Regions from separate parts of the Microbispora rosea genome, predicted to be linked through region 3. Evidence: riboswitches for the same ligand, from Rfam matches in the RefSeq annotation. Region 3 holds a riboswitch; each other region holds the start of a gene.
What was found. A riboswitch is a leader RNA that binds a small molecule or an ion and turns the genes downstream of it on or off. The one in region 3 is predicted to bind cyclic di-AMP.
Positions count from the first base shown of each region.

Region 1: it holds a riboswitch for cyclic di-AMP, as region 3 does, so the genes downstream of both, ACIBK1_RS38295 (coiled-coil domain-containing protein) here and ACIBK1_RS26375 (C40 family peptidase) in region 3, are expected to answer to the same signal.
Region 2: it holds a riboswitch for cyclic di-AMP, as region 3 does, so the genes downstream of both, ACIBK1_RS07970 (CHAP domain-containing protein) here and ACIBK1_RS26375 (C40 family peptidase) in region 3, are expected to answer to the same signal.

Region 1 is NZ_JBITJO010000016.1:18,659-24,354, forward strand. It holds gene ACIBK1_RS38270 (ATP-binding SpoIIE family protein phosphatase) at 1-581, shown strand, start outside; gene ACIBK1_RS38275 (TIGR03086 family metal-binding protein) at 669-1,235, shown strand; gene ACIBK1_RS38280 (50S ribosomal protein bL37) at 1,340-1,417, opposite strand; gene ACIBK1_RS38285 (DeoR/GlpR family DNA-binding transcription regulator) at 1,556-2,359, shown strand; gene galT (galactose-1-phosphate uridylyltransferase) at 2,449-3,507, shown strand; cyclic di-AMP (ydaO/yuaA leader) riboswitch at 3,578-3,716, shown strand; gene ACIBK1_RS38295 (coiled-coil domain-containing protein) at 3,751-4,662, shown strand; gene ACIBK1_RS38300 (DUF2750 domain-containing protein) at 5,307-5,672, opposite strand.
Region 2 is NZ_JBITJO010000002.1:99,699-105,394, forward strand. It holds gene ACIBK1_RS07955 (M48 family metalloprotease) at 1-1,729, shown strand, start outside; gene ACIBK1_RS07960 (hypothetical protein) at 1,864-2,481, shown strand; gene ACIBK1_RS07965 (DUF305 domain-containing protein) at 2,683-3,294, shown strand; gene ACIBK1_RS07970 (CHAP domain-containing protein) at 3,301-4,074, opposite strand; cyclic di-AMP (ydaO/yuaA leader) riboswitch at 4,249-4,391, opposite strand; gene ACIBK1_RS07975 (dienelactone hydrolase family protein) at 4,751-5,494, shown strand; gene ACIBK1_RS07980 (DUF6295 family protein) at 5,506-5,696, shown strand, end outside.
Region 3 is NZ_JBITJO010000006.1:334,887-340,582, reverse strand. It holds gene ACIBK1_RS26395 (DEDD exonuclease domain-containing protein) at 1-510, opposite strand, end outside; gene ACIBK1_RS26390 (GNAT family N-acetyltransferase) at 571-1,152, opposite strand; gene ACIBK1_RS26385 (NYN domain-containing protein) at 1,477-2,793, shown strand; gene ACIBK1_RS26380 (C40 family peptidase) at 2,942-3,904, shown strand; cyclic di-AMP (ydaO/yuaA leader) riboswitch at 4,223-4,377, shown strand; gene ACIBK1_RS26375 (C40 family peptidase) at 4,452-5,033, shown strand; gene ACIBK1_RS26370 (hypothetical protein) at 5,137-5,696, shown strand, end outside.

The DNA.
Region 1 (5,696 bases), on a different contig from region 3:
CGCCCGGGAGCGTGCTCGCCCTCTACACCGACGGCCTCGTGGAGAGCCGGGAGCGGGACCTGGACGCCGGGATCATGGGGCTGCGCCGTCTGCTCGCCGGTCCGGTCGAGGACCTGGAGGACATGTGCGACGTGATCATCAGCAGCCAGCGGTCGGGTCACGAGCGTGACGACATCGCCCTGATGGTGGCCCGGGTCCGCGACCTCGACCCGGACGAGGTGGCGACCTGCCCGCTGCCGTCCGACCCGCGGTTCGTCTCGCACGCCCGCCGCTTCGTCCGCAGCACCTTGCACAGGTGGGGACTGAGCGGCCTGGTGGACAGCACCCAGCTCATCGTGAGCGAACTGGTCACCAACGCACTCAAACACGGCTGGCCGCCGATCGAGCTGCGCTTGCTGCGCGGCCGCACCCTGGTGGTCGAAGTCGTCGACGGCTCCCCCGCCGCGCCCACCCCGCGCACGGCCACCCCGGACGAGGACACCGGCCGCGGTCTCCAGCTGATCAAGCGGTTCGCCTACCGCTGGGGCACCAGGCCCACCCCGTACGGAAAGATCGTCTGGGTCGAGCAGCACCTCCCTTGACCCGGGCGTTCCCTCCCCAGCGAGCGTGTATGACTGATCGTTGAGAAGAGTTACGTTCGAATGGGGAGTTCGTGGCGAGGAGGGGACATGATCGACATCCGTGACGCGTACCGCAGGGCGCTGGACGGTTTCGGGGACCGCCTCCATCTCGTCCGCCGGGGACAGTGGGAGCTGCCGACTCCCTGTGTCGACTGGGACGTCCGCGGGCTCGTCAACCACGTCGTGGCCGAGAACCTGTGGGCCCCCGAGCTGCTGTCCGGCCGTACGGTCGCCGAGGTGGGTGACGCCTTCGAGGGCGACGTGCTCGGCGACGACCCGCTCAAGGCGTTCGAGGCGTCCGCGCAGGGCGCCGTCCAGGCGGTGTACGCCGAGGGCGCCCTGACCAGCGTGACCCACCTGTCGTTCGGCGACGTGCAGGGCGAGGAGTACATCACCGAGCTGTTCGCGGACGTACTGATCCACACCTGGGACCTGGCACGTGCCATCGGCGGGCCGGAACGGCTCGACCCCGCACTGGTCGCCTCCTGCTCGGAATGGTTCGAGAAGGCACGGGAGGACTACCGAGAGGCGGGGGTGTTCGGGGACGAGCAAGGCCTCCCGGCCGACGCCGACCAGCAGACTCATCTGCTCGCCGCCTGGGGCAGGAACCCTTAGGCCCTGCCCCGGGACCTACCGGCTCCGTCTATCGCACAGACCGGCACACAGGGCTAGTGGGCAGCCTTACCCACGAGGGCTATCGCACAGCCCACCCGCTAGGGCTAACGCCCTGTGGGCCGCCTGCCGTGGTTGGCCTTCTTCTTCTTGCGTGCCTTCGACTTGCGTGCGCGTCTACCCATCACGACCGCCTTCCGTCGAGTATGGCTTTCGCTCACTGTCCTCCCCCGGCCCACAGGCGGCAAGGGGCGGACCCCAACTCAACACGTACCCACGTACGTGGGGCATAATTTGTTTGAATCTGTTGACAGGAGTGGTGAATGCTGGCCCAGCAACGGCAGCAGGCGATCCTGGAGAGGGTACGCAGAACCGGCGGGGTGCGCGTCGCGCAGCTCGTACGCGATCTCGGGGTCTCGGACATGACGATCCGCCGCGACCTGGAGGTCCTCGCGGAGCGGGGCCTGATCGTCAAGGTGCACGGCGGGGCTACCGCCACCGGCGCCGGCTCGACCGAGGAGCCGGGCTTCGCTGCCAAGTCGGTGCGGCAGCAGGCCGAGAAGGAGGCCATCGCCCGCCGGGCCGCCATGCTCGTACGGCCGGGCAGCTCCGTCGCCCTCTCTGCCGGGACCACGACCTGGACACTGGCCCACCATCTGGTGGACGTGCCCGAGCTGACCGTGATCACCAACTCGGTGCAGGTGGCCGACGTCTTCCACCGGGCGGGACGGCCCGACCAGACCGTGGTGCTGGTGGGCGGCGTGCGCACGCCGTCCGACGCGCTGGTCGGCCCGGTGGCCGTGGCGGCCGTCCGCTCCCTGAACGTCGACACGCTCATGCTCGGCGTGCACGGCATGAGCGTCCGGGCTGGTTACACCACGCCCAACCTGCTGGAGGCGGAGACCGACCGCGCCCTCATCGCGGCCGCCCAGCAGCTCGTGGTCCTGGCCGACCACACCAAGTGGGGGACGATCGGCATCAGCACGATCGCCGCCCTTGACGAGGCCGGCGTGGTCGTGAGCGACGTCGGCCTGCCGGAGGAGGCGCGCGCCGCACTGTCGGAGCACGCCGGCGAGCTCCTCCTCGCCGACCCCTCCGGGGAAACCGAGATGGAGACCGCGCTGTGACGCCGGACCTCTGGAAGGCCGCCTGTCCCCGGACCCCTGTAAGCCCGCTCTGACCCGGGACACCGCACCGTGAAGCTGGAGACCGCTCTGTGAAGCGCACCATCACCCATCTCGCCGACGGCCGTGAGCTCATCTATTTCGACCGGCGCGACGACGCCGACCACAGCGCCGTCGACACCAGGGACCTGCCGCCGCGCCCGCTCGCCTCCGAGCTGCGCTACGACCCCCTGATGGACGAGTGGGTGGCCGTCGCCCGGCATCGCCAGACGCGCACGCACCTGCCGTCCGCGGCGGAGTGCCCGCTCTGCCCGGGCCATCCCGGCTCGGAGATCCCCTCGCCGTACGAGGTGGCGGTGTTCGAGAACCGCTTCCCGTCGTTCAGCTTCAACACCGGCGCGTACGAGCAGGTGGGCGGGCTGAGCGAGGTGCGGCCGGGGATCGGGCGGTGCGAGGTGGTCTGCTTCACCTCCGACCACGACGCGTCGTTCAGCTCGCTGAGCGACGCGCAGGCCGAGCTGGTCGTCGAGGCGTGGGCCGACCGCACGGCGGAGCTGTCCGCGCTGCCCGGCGTGGAGCAGGTCTTCTGCTTCGAGAACCGCGGCGCCGAGATCGGCATCACGCTGCCGCACCCCCACGGGCAGATCTACGCCTATCCGTACGTCACGCCGCGTACCCGGCAGATGCTGGACGCCGCCGCCCGCCACCAGGGCGGCAACCTGTTCGCGGACGTCCTGGCCGCCGAGCGGAGGGGCCCCCGGGTGGTGGCCGCCAACGAGCATTGGACGGCCTTCGTCCCGGCCGCCGCGCGCTACCCGTTCGAGGTGCACGTCTACCCGCACCGCCGGGTGCCCGACATCCCGGCGCTGTCGCCCGAGGAGCGGGCCGCGTTCGCGCCGCTCTACATCGAGGTGCTGCGCCGGCTGGACGGGCTGTTCGGCGTCGTCATGCCGTACGTCGCGGCCTGGCACCAGGCCCCCGTCTCCTACCGGCGCGACCTCGCCTACCTCCACCTGCAGCTCTTCACGATCCGGCGCGCGCCGAACAAGCTGAAGTACCTGGCCGGATCGGAGTCGGCCATGGGCGCGTTCGTCAACGACGTGCTGCCGGAGGAGGCCGCCCGGATGCTACGCGAGGCGATAACGGCTTGATCTCCGGTTGGTTGCGGCTTTGGTGGCAGTCACCGTTTCTTTACCACTAGTATCCCTGACACCGGCCGTCACAACCGGTACGCCTAATCCCGGGCGCCCCGCCCGGGAGCCGGGGACCCAATCACGCACCTGGGGTCAAGGCAGTGACCTGCCCGGGCTTCTCCAGCCCGAACCCGTCAGCTAACCCGGTCGGCAGATGGAGAGGAGTGGGCTCTGCCCCGCGCGTTCCCCCTGGCTGTCGGCGTGCTCGCCTCCGCCGTCCTCGTGTTCGGCACGGCGGCGCCGGGTGTGGCCGATCCCAAACCGACGGAGAAACAGCTCAAGAAGGAGCTGGCGGACCTGCGGAAGAAGGTCGACCGGCTGATCGGCGACTACAACGCCAAACGCGTCGCCCTCGCCAAGGCCGGCGTGGAGGAGAAGGCGGCCCGCGGCCGGCTGGCCAAGGCCGAGGCCGACTACAAGGCCGCCAGCGACGCCGTACGGCAGATGGCCGGGCTGCGCTACCAGACCGAGAGCGCGATGGCGCTGCCCGACATGAACACCGCCGCGCTCAACTACCAGCTCAAAGAGGAGCAGGCCGCCAGGCTCGCGCACTTCGACCTGGTCCGCGACGAGCGGCAACGGGCCGCGGACGCCGCCAAGACGCTGACCGCGCAGCTCAAGGCGCAGGCCGCCGAGGTCGCCGGTCAGCGCGAGGACGCCGAGGATCTGATCGACGAGATCAAGGACAAGCTCGACGCGCTGATCCCGATCGCGCCGGGAAAGCGCGCGGGCGGGTCGTGGGCGCCCGAGCTCCCCAGCGGCACCGACAACATCACGCCCCGGATGAGATTCATGCGCGGCGAGGTCGAAAGCCACTTCACCCTGCAGTTTCCGGTGGGCTGCTACCGGGCGGAGAACAGCGGTGAGCATCCCCTCGGGCGCGCCTGCGACTTCATGATGAGCTCGGGCGGCGCCATGCCCTCCCCCGAGATGAAGGCCCTCGGCGACAGCCTGGCCGCCTGGGCCATCAAGAACGGGCCGAAACTCGGCGTGATGTACGTGATCTGGCAGCAGCGCATCTACAACCTCGGCCATCCGGGCTGGCGGACCATGTCCGACCGCGGCGGGATCACCGCCAACCACTACGACCACGTGCACATCTCGATGTACTAGGCCCGCAAGCCGTCTACCTGCATGTTCGATCCCGGCAGGACGGGTCAGGGCACATTGAGGGCACTTAAGCCGTCTGCCGGCCCCTTGGCCCAGGCGCTCCCGATGGCCGCACGCATCAGATCCTCGCTGGAGGGCATCAAGGCGGCCCTAACCGGGCCGCACGCGCCGCCGTCACGGCGCACGCCGCCGCCTCCCGCTGGCGCTCCCGGCGGACAGCGCGCAAAGAACGCCGGACGGCTGGCGCGGACGAGTCGATGGGCCGCCAGGCGACAGTACAAGTCCGCTCACAGGGGCGTCAGGCTGAGCTGGAAGTGCCGACCTGGTGCCAGGCCGCACGTGGTGATGCCTCCGGCGGGCGCGCTCCCGGCTTCGGGGGAAGAACGGCCGTTCCGACTTCGGCCGTAGCTGGCTGAGCTGGAAGGGTGCAGGGTCCCCCCGCCCCCGCTGCCCGAGTATTCGCGGCACCCGGAACCTGTCAACCGGCGCTGTGCAGGTAGGACGACCAGCGCGCGCGGAAGGTCACCGGGAACATGTACACGCGAAGCACCAGTTGACAGAACCCGGGGCGGCAGTCGCGAATGTGGGCAGCTATCGGGGGCTGGGGGAGTCCGGCCGGGGTTGCACCTCCGTCGCCGCGTAGACCCCTATCGCTCGTACGGTGGCTCGCCAAGCGCATGAGCCAGCCGATTCAGCACCTCATCGACAGTGAAGTCCCAACCAGTCAGCCGCTGTCCGCTCCAGTTGATCCCGACCCGGAAGTCGTCCTTGGCGAGGTCAGGCAAAGCCGCATTCCGCCAATGGTCCAGCGGCATTGACATGACACGGAACTGCGAACCCCACAATGCGACCGCGCGCTGCGCTCGGGCCTCCGACGACCAGTACGGAAATGCCGGCCTACCGAAGTCCGATGGGGGCGTCGGGCTGCCCTGATCATCGCGAACCCACCACAAGGTACGGTGTTGAGCAACTTCGCGGAAAAACGCCGACGCCTGGGCTCCGCTTGCACTCATCAAGGTTCCCCTCGATCCGCTCTC
Region 2 (5,696 bases), on a different contig from region 3:
CCGCCGCCGTCTTTTCGATCCCGGAGACGGCGGTGAAACCGGGGGATTCGCGCCCGGCGCGGGAATCGGCGAGCTGCCGGTCATTCTCGACGCGCTGCGTGCCGTCGCCGGTCACCTGCACACGTTTCTCGCGGACGGAATGATCGGGAACACGCTCGCCGTGTACGCCCTCATCCAGGCGCGGCGCGGCACCGAGACGTCCTCGCCCGAGCGAGCCGCCGCCGTCCGCGGCCCATCGTCGCCCGGCCCCTCGTCGCCCGGGCCCTCGTCGCCCAGCCGGACCGACCCCGGCCGGACGGCCCCCGGCCAGGGGCGCCTGCTCGATCAGGCCATCGACCTCCTGACAGAGCGCCTCGTCGCGTACGGCATCAGCAGGGAAAGGGCCGAGCAACAGACCTACCGGCTCCTGGAGACGGTCTTCGAACCGGGCAACACCCTGGAGGAGATCGAGGCGCTGCTCACCGCCCTCCTGGCCACGCCACCCGCGGCGCCTCTTCCGGAACCCCGGCTCGGCGGGCGGTCGCGTTCCTGGATGCTGCCGCCGTGGCTCTGGTTCTACCTGATCGCCTGCCTTGCGGCCGGAGTGCCCGGGCTGATCGGCGACTGGATCCGCCAGGCGACCGACTACTGGGGCCTGATGACGGACAGCCCCGTGGGGGTCGCCCGCACGGCGGGAATCGTGCTCGGTGTCGCGAGCATCACCCAGCTCTTTCCCGTCCTGGTTCTGCTCGGGGCGATGGCGAGCCTGCTGCTGCCGGCGTCTCGCGGACGACGCGTGGAGCGGCGGCACGATCTGAGAGTCAGCGACAACCCGGTCATCGAGGAGATCGCCGCGTTCGTCCGGCGGCAGGACCCTTCCATCGCGATCAGGTTCAGCGAGAGCAGCCGCATGCTGGCGCGCGTCTATCCCGTGGGCTGGAGGAAGGCGCGGATCGCCGTGTTCCTCCCGCTGACCGTCCTGTGGCGGGCCGACCGCGGGGCGGCCGAGGCCGTACTGCTGCACGAGATCGCCCACCGCCGCCAGCGCGACCAGCACGTCGTCGGTCTCGCCAGCCCTTTCACCTGGCTGGTACGCGTCTGGGGCCCGATCTTCGTGCTGGCCGGGCTGCTGCCGATCACCCTGTACGCCACGTCCGGAGGCGCGGCCGGGCGCCTGCTGATCGGGCAGCTTCTCGTCCTCGCCGTCGCCGTCCCGAGGATGCTGCTCATGCCGGTCATGGCGCTGTGGCTGGCCGAGCTCAGCGCGGATCGGCTGGCGGTCCGGGAACGTGGCGCCGACGCGCTCATCCGGGCACTCGACCGCGAACGGGCCCTTCCCCGCGGCCGGCTGAGGCGTGCCGGCGGCCTGCTCACCCACCCGCCGATCGGGCTGCGCAGGAAGGTCGCCGAGGGGCGCTTCCACGGCCTCACCGGGCTCGCCGTGGCCTGGCCCGCGACCCTCGTCGTCCGGCTCGTGCTGATGTCGGCCGTCGCCCTGCCCGCGTTCATGCTCATCGGTGAGGACGCCGGCACCGCGATCGCCCACGTGTTCCAGAGCATCGCCGACGGGCTCGCCTTCGACCGGCTCATCCTCGCCGGGAGCACGGTGCTGCTGGTCGTCTGGCCGTGGATTGTCCGGACGCGCCACGACGACCGGCGAAATGCCCAGTTCATCCCCTATGTGCTGGCGGCCGTCCTTCCGCTGGCGCTCTATTCGGCGAGTTTCCTGGGCAACGTGCCGACCGGCTGATTCCGCACACCGGGCGAACGGACACCGGGAAAACGCACAGCGGACCCGAAACGCGACCTTCGACCGACCGTACGACAGGGAGGGGATTTCTCATGAGAAAACGGAAATTCGGATTAGCGGCCGCGGTGGTTTCCGTGACCGCGGTGCTCGGCACGGCGGCCCCGTCCGGCGCGGCGTCCGGCACGCAATCCGCCCTACGGATCTATCGCGGCACCGCCACGGTGGTGGTCGATGTCTACGACTACTGCGGAGGTCCCCTCTGGGGCGAGCACCGGTTCGTCGGCACCAGCCGATACAAGGCGGCCGCGAGGTTCGTCACCGGTCCACGCAAGTCCGCCGCAGGCCGGGTCGAGCGCAACCCCTTCTACTGGGAGTTCTACGTCGGCGACATCGGCGCCCTCGGTTCCTTCCAGCTCGGCTCCGCCCACGTCGTCACCGCGTCGGCCCGCGATCTCGGCGGCAACGCACGCGACCCGAAACTCCTGCTGGGCTACTGGGTCACCAGCCGATCGGGCACCTCCTGGTCCGGGAAGCTGGTCGACAACCACCGCGCCGAGGGGGCCACGTTCAACCACTTCTACGGAGAGAAGACCACCGTCCCCTGCCGCGATCTCGGCACGTCTCGTTTCCTCTACGCCGTCAACGCCGGGGCGACGGTGTCGGGCCGGGTGAGCTCGGGCAGCGCGGCGTTCACCATCCGCGGCTCGACCTACGGTGACAACTACCGGTTCCGGATCACGTTCAGCGGCTGACGGGAACGTTCCACGCAGCGGGGTACGACAGCCAGAGAACACGAATGCTGTTCGAGGACACGGTGCTGTTCGAGGACTGTGTTCGCCTTCACACGGTTCACGCGGCGACGGCGCACCGGGGGTGGCGCCGTCGTCGGCACCGCAGGCAGGGCGGCGGGAAGGCCGTTGGTCCGCCGCCCGGACGTACGGAGGTGCTGGCCGATGAAGGGACGCGTTCTGCCGGTGGCCCTGCTGACGGCCGATCTGCTGGTCGGCGCGGGCGGCCCGTACGGCTCGGCCGCCACAGCCGCCACGCCTTCCTCACCCGCCGCGCTCACCGCGCCCGGGGCCCCGACGCCGACGGCCGACCACAACGACCGGGACGTCATGTTCGCCCGGATGATGATCCCGCATCATCGTCAGGCGGTGGAGATGGGGAGGCTGGCCGCGGACCGCGCGGCGGACGCCCGGGTCGCGCGGCTCGCCCGGCGGATCGAGGCCGCGCAGGCTCCGGAGATCCGGACGATGAGCGGCTGGCTCACGGCCTGGGGTGAGCGGGTGCCCGGTGAGAGTCCGGCGCCGGCCCACCACGCCATGCCCGGGATGATGTCTCCCGAGGACATGCGGCGTCTCGAAGGGCTGTCCGGACGGGCCTTCGACCGGGCCTTCCTCACGATGATGATCCGCCACCACGAGGGAGCGGTCGCCATGGCGCGCGACGAGCTGCGCGGCGGAACCTACGAGCCGGCCCGGCGGATGGCGGAGTCCATCGTCTCCAGCCAGTCGGCCGAGATCAAGGAGATGAAGAGCATGTTGGACAGCCTGCCGGGTTGATCTGCCTCACCCGCGCTTGCGGTGCCGTCCGCCGGACGTCGCCGCCGCGGCCCTGACCCGGATCCCGGTCACGGCGGTGGAGACCACCGCGAACAGCAGGCCCGCCGGCAGAACGGCGTCGCCCGGCGACCACACGACGTCGAGGGCCTTCCCCTGCGTGGCCGCCATGTTCCTGGTGGCGGGCGCCCCGGCGCTCTGGACGCTCGCGTTCACTGCCGCCGCCGGCTGGATCGTCACCGGCGCCTTCTGCGCCACCTTGACCTTGCGCGGCAGGCCGTACCCGACGATCTTGCTCGTGTCGCGCACCTTGCGCTTCAGCCACACGCCGTCGACATTGCCCTCGATCGTGTGGACCTTGCGACCGACGACCTTCTCGACGATGCCGACGTGGTCGATGTCGCGGATCTTCTTGGACCCCGACCAGGCGAAGAACACCACCGCGCCCGGCTCGGGCCTGTCGCTCCAGGCGTGGTGCTTCTCGAACCACTTGGCGTGCCGCGTGGTCAGCGCGAACTCCCCGACGTGGGCCTGCACCCCGGCCCGGTCGGCCGCCCACGAGACGAACATGTCGCACCAGGGGGCGGCCTTGAAGTCGGGGTCCTTGGCGACGTTGTCGGCGTACCACTCGCCGAACTTCGTGTGTTTCCCGGCTCGCTCGCGGTAGCCCAGTTCGGGGCGTACGGCGTCGAGCAGCTGTCGAGCTATCGGATCGGTGGAAATCGGAGGCTCCTCATGGCGCGCTTCGAGACATGACGAACGGCCCGCGGGGCGTGACGGCATGACGGCATGACCGTCCGGGGACACGCCACGGCGGGGCGGAATCAGAAACGGGAGATGCGACAGCCCGTCACGGGCGCGCCATCACCCCGGAAGCCTGGAGACGTTCCAGGGCGGGCATGCGGTCCGGCGACGCGGCGCGGACCGGGTGGGCAGGTGGAGCCGACACTCCACACGCTCTCCTCTCCTTGGCCGCCTACCGGGTTAGCTGACGGGTTCGGGCCAGGAGTAGCCCTACCGGATGGTCCGGATTCACCCCAGGAAACGTGGGTCCCCGGTTCCCGGGATCGATGACTTCCGGGATTCGGCGGTCGCCGGTCGTCCTCGGGTTGAGGACCGCGCACCGGCGAGACACACGGGAAGTTTAGTAGATAACAAGTAAGACACGACGAAAAACCCGGCAAAGGGCATCATTCCGGCTGCCGCCCTTCCCTGCTTCCGCAGGTCCTCGCGGTCGCCGGCCGCCGGCGGTGAGATGCGCCACACAGCCGCCACACAGCCGCCATACAGCCGCCATACGGCATGAGCACGCGCCCGGCGGACGGGCCGGGACGACCCCGCCCACCGCCATCCGGCCCGGCGGTGGACGGGCGACTTGGTTAGCTCAGCTAACGACTAAGGTGGGCTCCTGCACCGCCATCTCACGGGCAGCGCTGTGGTCAGAGGAAAGGGAATCTCAATGACGGACGCGATGTGGGCCGGCACGGTCGCCGTGACCGGGCACGAAGGCGCCGAACTCGAGGCGTACGCGGCCCGGCCGCTCGACTCCGCTCCCCACGGCGGGGTCGTGGTGATCCACCACATGCCCGGCTACGACGCGGGCACCAAGGAGATCGTCCGCAGGTTCGCCGCGCACGGCTACGCAGCGATCTGCCCGAACCTGTACTCCAGGGAGGGCGCGGGCGTCAGCCCGGACGACCAGGCCGCCGCCGCCCGGGCCAAGGGCGGCGTCCCGGACGAGCAGCTCGTCGGCGACGTCGCCGGCGGCGCGGCCTACCTCAACGGCCTGGAGCACGCCAACGGCAAGATCGGCGTCATCGGCTACTGCTCCGGTGGGCGGCAGACGTTCCTGGCCGCCTGCTCGCTGCAGATCGACGCGGCCGTCGACTGCTACGGGGCCTTCGTGGTCAACTCGCCGCCCGCCGAATTCCCGCTGGCGGCCACGCCGCTGATCTCCCGCGCCGCCGACCTGTCCTGCCCGCTGCTCGGGCTCTTCGGCGCGGACGACCAGTTCCCCTCGCCGGAGGAGGTGGGGGTGCTCTCCACAGAGCTGGACAAGCTCGGCAAGGACCACGAGTTCCACGTCTTCCCCGACGCCGGTCACGGGTTCTTCTCCGTGGACCGGCCGGCCTACCGGCCCGCCGCGGCGGTGGAGGGCTGGAAGAAGGTCTTCGATTTCTTCGGCCGCCACCTCGCCGCCTGAGGAGAACAGCAATGTGCACCTATCTCACCGAGAAGATCCGCGTCGACGGCGCCGCCAAGGGGGCGTCGGGCTGGTTCACGGTCACCGACGGCATGGTCTACATCGACCATCCCTATCACGCGTGCCAGGAGCACACGGTGAACATCGACATCACCAACCCGGCGGAGGGCCCGTCGGCCCGGGTCGCGATCGAGCTCACCGA
Region 3 (5,696 bases):
CAGCGCCCGGTGGCAGGGCTCGGTGGAGCTGCGGAAGACCCGCGCGAGGGTGGCCAGCTTGCAGTTGGGGGTCTCGTCGCGGGTGAGCACGCGGCGCGCGAGGTCGGCCGTGTCCACCACGGGGTTGGCCGGGGGCGGATAGCCGTTGACCTGGCACGCCGCCTTCAGGAACGACATGTCGAACGGCGCGTTGTGCGCCACCAGCGCGGCGCCGGCGACGAACTCCAGAAAGCTCGGCAGCACCTCGGAGAACTTCGGCGCGGCCACGACCATCGCGTCGGTGATGCCGGTCAGCACGGAGATGAACGGCGGGATCGGGCCGCCGGGGTCGACCAGTGTGGCGAACTCGCCGATCACCTCGCCGCCGCGTACCTTCACCGCGCCGATCTCCGTGATGGCGTGCTCCGCGGCCGACCCGCCGGTGGTCTCCAGGTCGAAGACGACGAACGTCACCTCCCGCAGGGGAGTGCCGAGCTCGTCCAGCGTGCCCTGTACCGCATCCACGCCCATGACCATAGAAGTCCCGACCGACAATTGCCGCCCCCGCCCCAGGCGAAGGCAAAGCGACGGTCAGGCCGGCGGCTGCGCGCCGACCGCTCCCGCGTGCCATTCGCGCGCCAGCATCGCGTAGATCAGCTCGTCGCTCCACGCGCCGGCGAAGAACTCGTTCTCCACCAGGTGGGCCTCCTTGCGCATGCCGAGCCGCTCCATGAGGCGGGCGGAGGCGGTGTTGCGCGCGTCGCAGTTGCCGTGCACGCGATGCAGCCCGAGACCCTCGAATGCGATGCGGAGGACCTCGCGGGCCGCCTCGGTGGCCAGCCCGCGGCCCTGGTACGCCGGGTTGAAGACGAAGCCGATCTCGCCCTGGCGGTGCTCCCGGCTGCGCAGGAACAACGTGAGGTCCCCGATCACGGGCCCGCCGCCGGCCGACTCGGCGGCCACGCACAGCATGTCGCCGCCCTCTCCGAGCGACGCGCAGGCGATCTTCCGATCGAGCGCGGCCTTCGTCTCCTCCCGCGTGCGGGCGTCCCAGTAGAGGTATCTGGCGACCTCGGGCAGGGAGTGGAAGGCGTGCAGGTCGTCGAGGTCGGTCTCGGTGAAGGGGCGCAGGACCAGCCGGGGGGTCGTGATCGGATACGGCGGCGTGAACACGCCGCCAAGCGTACGGCCAGGGACCGGGCGCCCCATCGAGGGGTTGTGCCGCGCCCGGGCCGCCGGTGCGGGACGCCGTGACAGATCATGAACGCGACATGGACACGGTGCGACGGCCGTACCCTTGAAAGAAGACAGGAACAAGGGAGTGTCTCGCAGATCTTGCCGTGTGATGGCGGTCCGGTGGGCGCGCCGTGAGGCCCACGCCTCGCGGACGGCGGGCATCGGGACGTTCTCGCACTCGGGGGCGACAGCACCGCGAGGCGCCGCCGGGGCGACCGCAGTGGGCAGCAGATCCGTAGGACACGGCCGAGGAGCGACGAGATGAGTTCAGCCGGAGAAGGCCTGTCTCGTCCGTTGCCCGAGCAGGTGCGTTTACAGGTGGTGGAGGTCGCGGCGCAGGTGCTGGGCTCGATGCCCGCCGCGGCCGTGCCGCCGCCGTTGCGCAACATCGCCAAGTTCGACCCGCGCAAGCGCGCCCGTCTGGGCAGCGCGCCCATCGCGGCCCAGCTGGAGAACGACAAGGAGTTCCGCGAGCGGGTGGCCGAGGCGGTGGAGGTCGCCTGGCCCGAGCTGGTGGGGAGCCTGGCCGAGGGCACGGTGCCCCCCGCGGCCGAGCCGGTGCTGGTCGCGGCGGCGGCGTACCTGACCCGCCCGCCCGGCTGGCCGGACCTGGTCGAGCAGGCGCGGACCGACCTGGAGCAGGCCGCCGCCGCGGGCACCCAGCGGGAGCAGGCGGAGACGCGGCTGCGCGAGCAGCTCGCGGCGCAGCGCGCCTCCGCCAAGGAGGAGATCGACCGGGTGCGCGAGCAGCTCAAGGCGGCCCGCGCGGAGAACTCCGACCTGCGGCGCAAGCTGCACGACGCCCGCGAGCGGGTCAGGGCCGCCGAGGCCAGGGCGGCCGAGCTGGAGGCCGAGACGGCCGAGGCGCGGACCAGGGCCGCGAGCGCCAACGGCGCGGCCGAGACCGAGGTGCGCCGGCTCAGGGAGCGCCTGGCGGACGCCGAGCGCCAGCTGGAGGCCAGCCGCAGGGCCGCCCGCGAGGGCCGCAGCGTCGAGGACGCCCGGGTGCGGGTGCTGCTGGACGCGCTCCAGGACGCCGCCTCCGGGCTGCGCAAGGAGCTCGGGCTGCCCACGACGATCACCAGGCCGGCCGACCACGTGAACGCGGTGCAGCCCGGCGAGCCGGGCGTGACGGCCGTTCCCGCGCGGGCGCTGGCCAACGACGACCCGCAGCTCCTCGACCAGCTCCTGGCCATCCCTCATCTGCATCTGATCGTCGACGGCTACAACGTGACCAAGACCGGCTACCCGTCGCTGACCCTCGCCGACCAGCGGGCCCGGCTGCTGACCGGGCTCGGCGGGCTCGCCGTGCAGACGCGGGCGGAGGTGACGTGCGTGTTCGACGGCGCCGAGCTGAACGGGCCGGTCCAGGTCTCCGCGCCGCGTGGGGTGCGGGTGAGGTTCAGCGCGCCCGGGGAGATCGCCGACGACCTCATCCGCGCACTGGTGCGGGCGGAGCCGCCCGGGCGGGCCATCGCCGTGGTCTCCTCCGACAGGGAGGTGGCCGAGTCGGTGCGCCGCATGGGCGCCCGGCCGGTGCCCTCGCTCCTGCTGCTGCGCCGTCTCGGCCGCGGCTGAGCCGCCGCGCGCGCAGCCCGCGACGGCGTCGTCACCAAGGGTGATGACTGCCGCGAATACCTGCGAATAGGTTGAAGCTTCAAGATCGCCTAGATAGAGTCGCGCCGCAGGTTCGTTGATCTAAGAGGTTGATCCTCAAGGGGGCTCAGTGCGAGGGCGTGTGCCGGTGGCCGCCGGTCTGGCCGCCGTGGTCCTGCTGACGCCGATGACGGGCGCGGAGGCGGATCCGAAGCCCACGGTCGCGCAGGCCAAGGCGAAGCTGAGCAAGCTCAACGAGCAGGCCGACAAGCTCGTGGACCGCTACAACGCGGCCAACGAGAAGTGGAAGAAGTCGCGGCAGAAGTACCTCGCGATCAACGAGGACTACAAGAAGCAGAACGTCCGGGTCGAGGCGCTGCGCTCCGGACTGGTCTCGATGGCCGTCAGCAGCTACCAGGTCGGCGAGATGGGGTCGTGGGGCGGCGTCTTCTACAGCTCCAACCCCGATGCCATGCTCAGCGGCCTCGCCACGCTCAACCACATGTCGGCCGAGCGGGCCGGGCGCCTCAGGGAGTACGAGGGCGCCATCAAGGACCTCAAGGACCGCCGCGACCAGAGCAAGGTGGTCTACAAAGAGGCCGCCGACGTCAAGGACGAGCTGGCCGGCGAGAAGGAGAAGGTCGACAAGCTCGTCCGGGAGCAGATGAAGCTGCTGCGCTCGCTCGGGACGTTCAACCCCGGCAACCCCAACAGCGCCGGCGTCGTCTACACCGGGCCGGCGTCCGGCAACGCGCTGGAAGCCCTCCAGTTCGCCTACAAGCAGGTCGGCAAGCCCTATCGCTACGGGGGCACCGGACCGGGCGCCTGGGACTGCTCCGGGCTCGTGCAGGCCGCGTGGGCGGCGGCGGGCGTGCGGCTGCCCCGGACCAGCTACGAGCAGTGGGCCTGGGGTGCGAGCCGCAGGGTCTCGCTGGACGAGCTCCAGCCGGGCGACCTGCTCTGGCACGCCGGATACGGACACGTCGGCATCTACGCCGGCGACGGCAAGGTCGTCCACGCCCCGCAGACCGGCGATGTTGTGAAGATTGTCTCACTCGCGGAGTATCACGCGATCGGAGCTGTGCGCCCCTGAGGGGTTGGCCACCTCTGTGACGGTGTGTGGTTTTCGGGGCTCTTGTGACCGCATTCAGCCCTTGTTGCGCAGATTGTGAGCAGAGTCACACTTAGCCCTCTCGCGAGGTGGGTAAGCTGCGATTTCTTCTCCGCGGCCTTCGTTATCCGATCTTTATCCGGCGGGCGGGCTTTGCCGAACGCCGCGAGTCCTCGGTAGCTTCTGGGCCGCGGCGAGCACGCCTCGCCGCGGCGCGTCCCGGTCCGGCCGGCCGGGCCGCGCAGTCATCCACCGGCATCGGCGTCCTCCAACACCCTCCCCCTCGCGGGATCCCCCGGCGCCGATGACCAGCCGAGTCCGTGCAGTCAGGAGGCACGGAGCCGGGGAACCATCGACCTTCACGCGAAGGTCCGGGGTGAATCGGCGCATCGCGCGCCGTAGGGCGACTTCCCCGCCCGAACCCGTCAGCTAACCCGGTAGGCGTGAGCGGAAGACCCGAGGAGAGATCCTGTCTACCACCCCCGCTAGTCTGTCCCGTCTTGCCCGAATTGCCGTTGGTGGTGCCGCGTTGACGGCATCCGTAGGGGTCGCCGGAGCACATCCGGCGGCGGCCGATACGGCGGCCGACACGGTGACGGTCACGGTCGTCAAGACGGCCACAGCGACGAAGACGGCCACGAACACGAGCGACGGGAACAGCGCGAAAACCGCCGCCCGCAAGGCCGCCGCGAAGAAGCGGACCAAGAAGCACACCGCCAAGCGGAAGATCAGCAGGACCTCGCTCCAGCGGGCCAAGGCCCGGCGCGCGGTGAAGACCGCCGAGAAGCAGATCGGCGACCCTTACCGCTACGGAGCCACGGGACCGGGCGCGTTCGACTGCTCGGGCCTGGTCCAGTACGCCTGGCGCAAGGCGGGCGTACGGCTGCCGCGCACGACGTGGTCCATCCGCGGCGCGGTCAGGACGAAGGTGTCCTGGGGGCACTTCGAGCCCGGTGACCTCATCTTCACCAGCGGCGGCGGCCACGTCGGCATGTACGTCGGGCACGGCAAGATGATCCACGCTCCGCACACCGGCACGCGGGTCAGGATCGACAAGCTGGACGCCTATCGGAAGAGCACCTTCGTGGGTGCCGTCCGTCCGGGCGTCTGACGGGCGCCGGTCACCAGCCCCCTCGACCGGCGCCGTCCCTACGGCCCCGTCCATCTCGCCGAGGTGGACGGGGCCGTGACATGTGCTGGCTACCATGCACGGCGTGACTGTCACGAGCGGCGTGCCCGGGGGCGGCCTGCGGAGCGTGCGCGCCGGGACCGACCGGTGCCGGCTCGAAGCCGCGCCCCACGGGGTCCCTCCCCGCCGGGTCGCGGTCGTGGCCGTCGCGCTGGCCGCGCTGCTGGCCGGGCTCGCCGCCGCGGCGCCGCCCGACCCGCTGCGCGCCCTGCGGCTGGACGCCCGCGCCGCCGTGCGCGAGCATCCGGGCATGTGGACCGGCGCCTCCGTCGCCCGCGGCGAGCGCGCCGTCGTCGTCGGGTCGCCCCGGCCGCTGGTCGCCGAGGTCGCCGCACTGGCCGATCGCGCGGGCCGCACGGTCACGAGGATCTGGGGCGGGCGCGGCGGCGCGGTGGTCCTCGTGCCGCGCACCGAGGAGCAGGCCGCCGTGCTGGCGACGCCGGCGAAGGTGGACGGCCTGGCGGCGGTCGCCACCGGCGGCCGTGTGATCGTGCAGCCGGCCGCGTTCGCCCGCCTGTCCGCGACCGGCCGCCTGGTCGTCGTGACCCATGAGCTGACGCACGTCGCGACCTCCGGTCCTCGCGC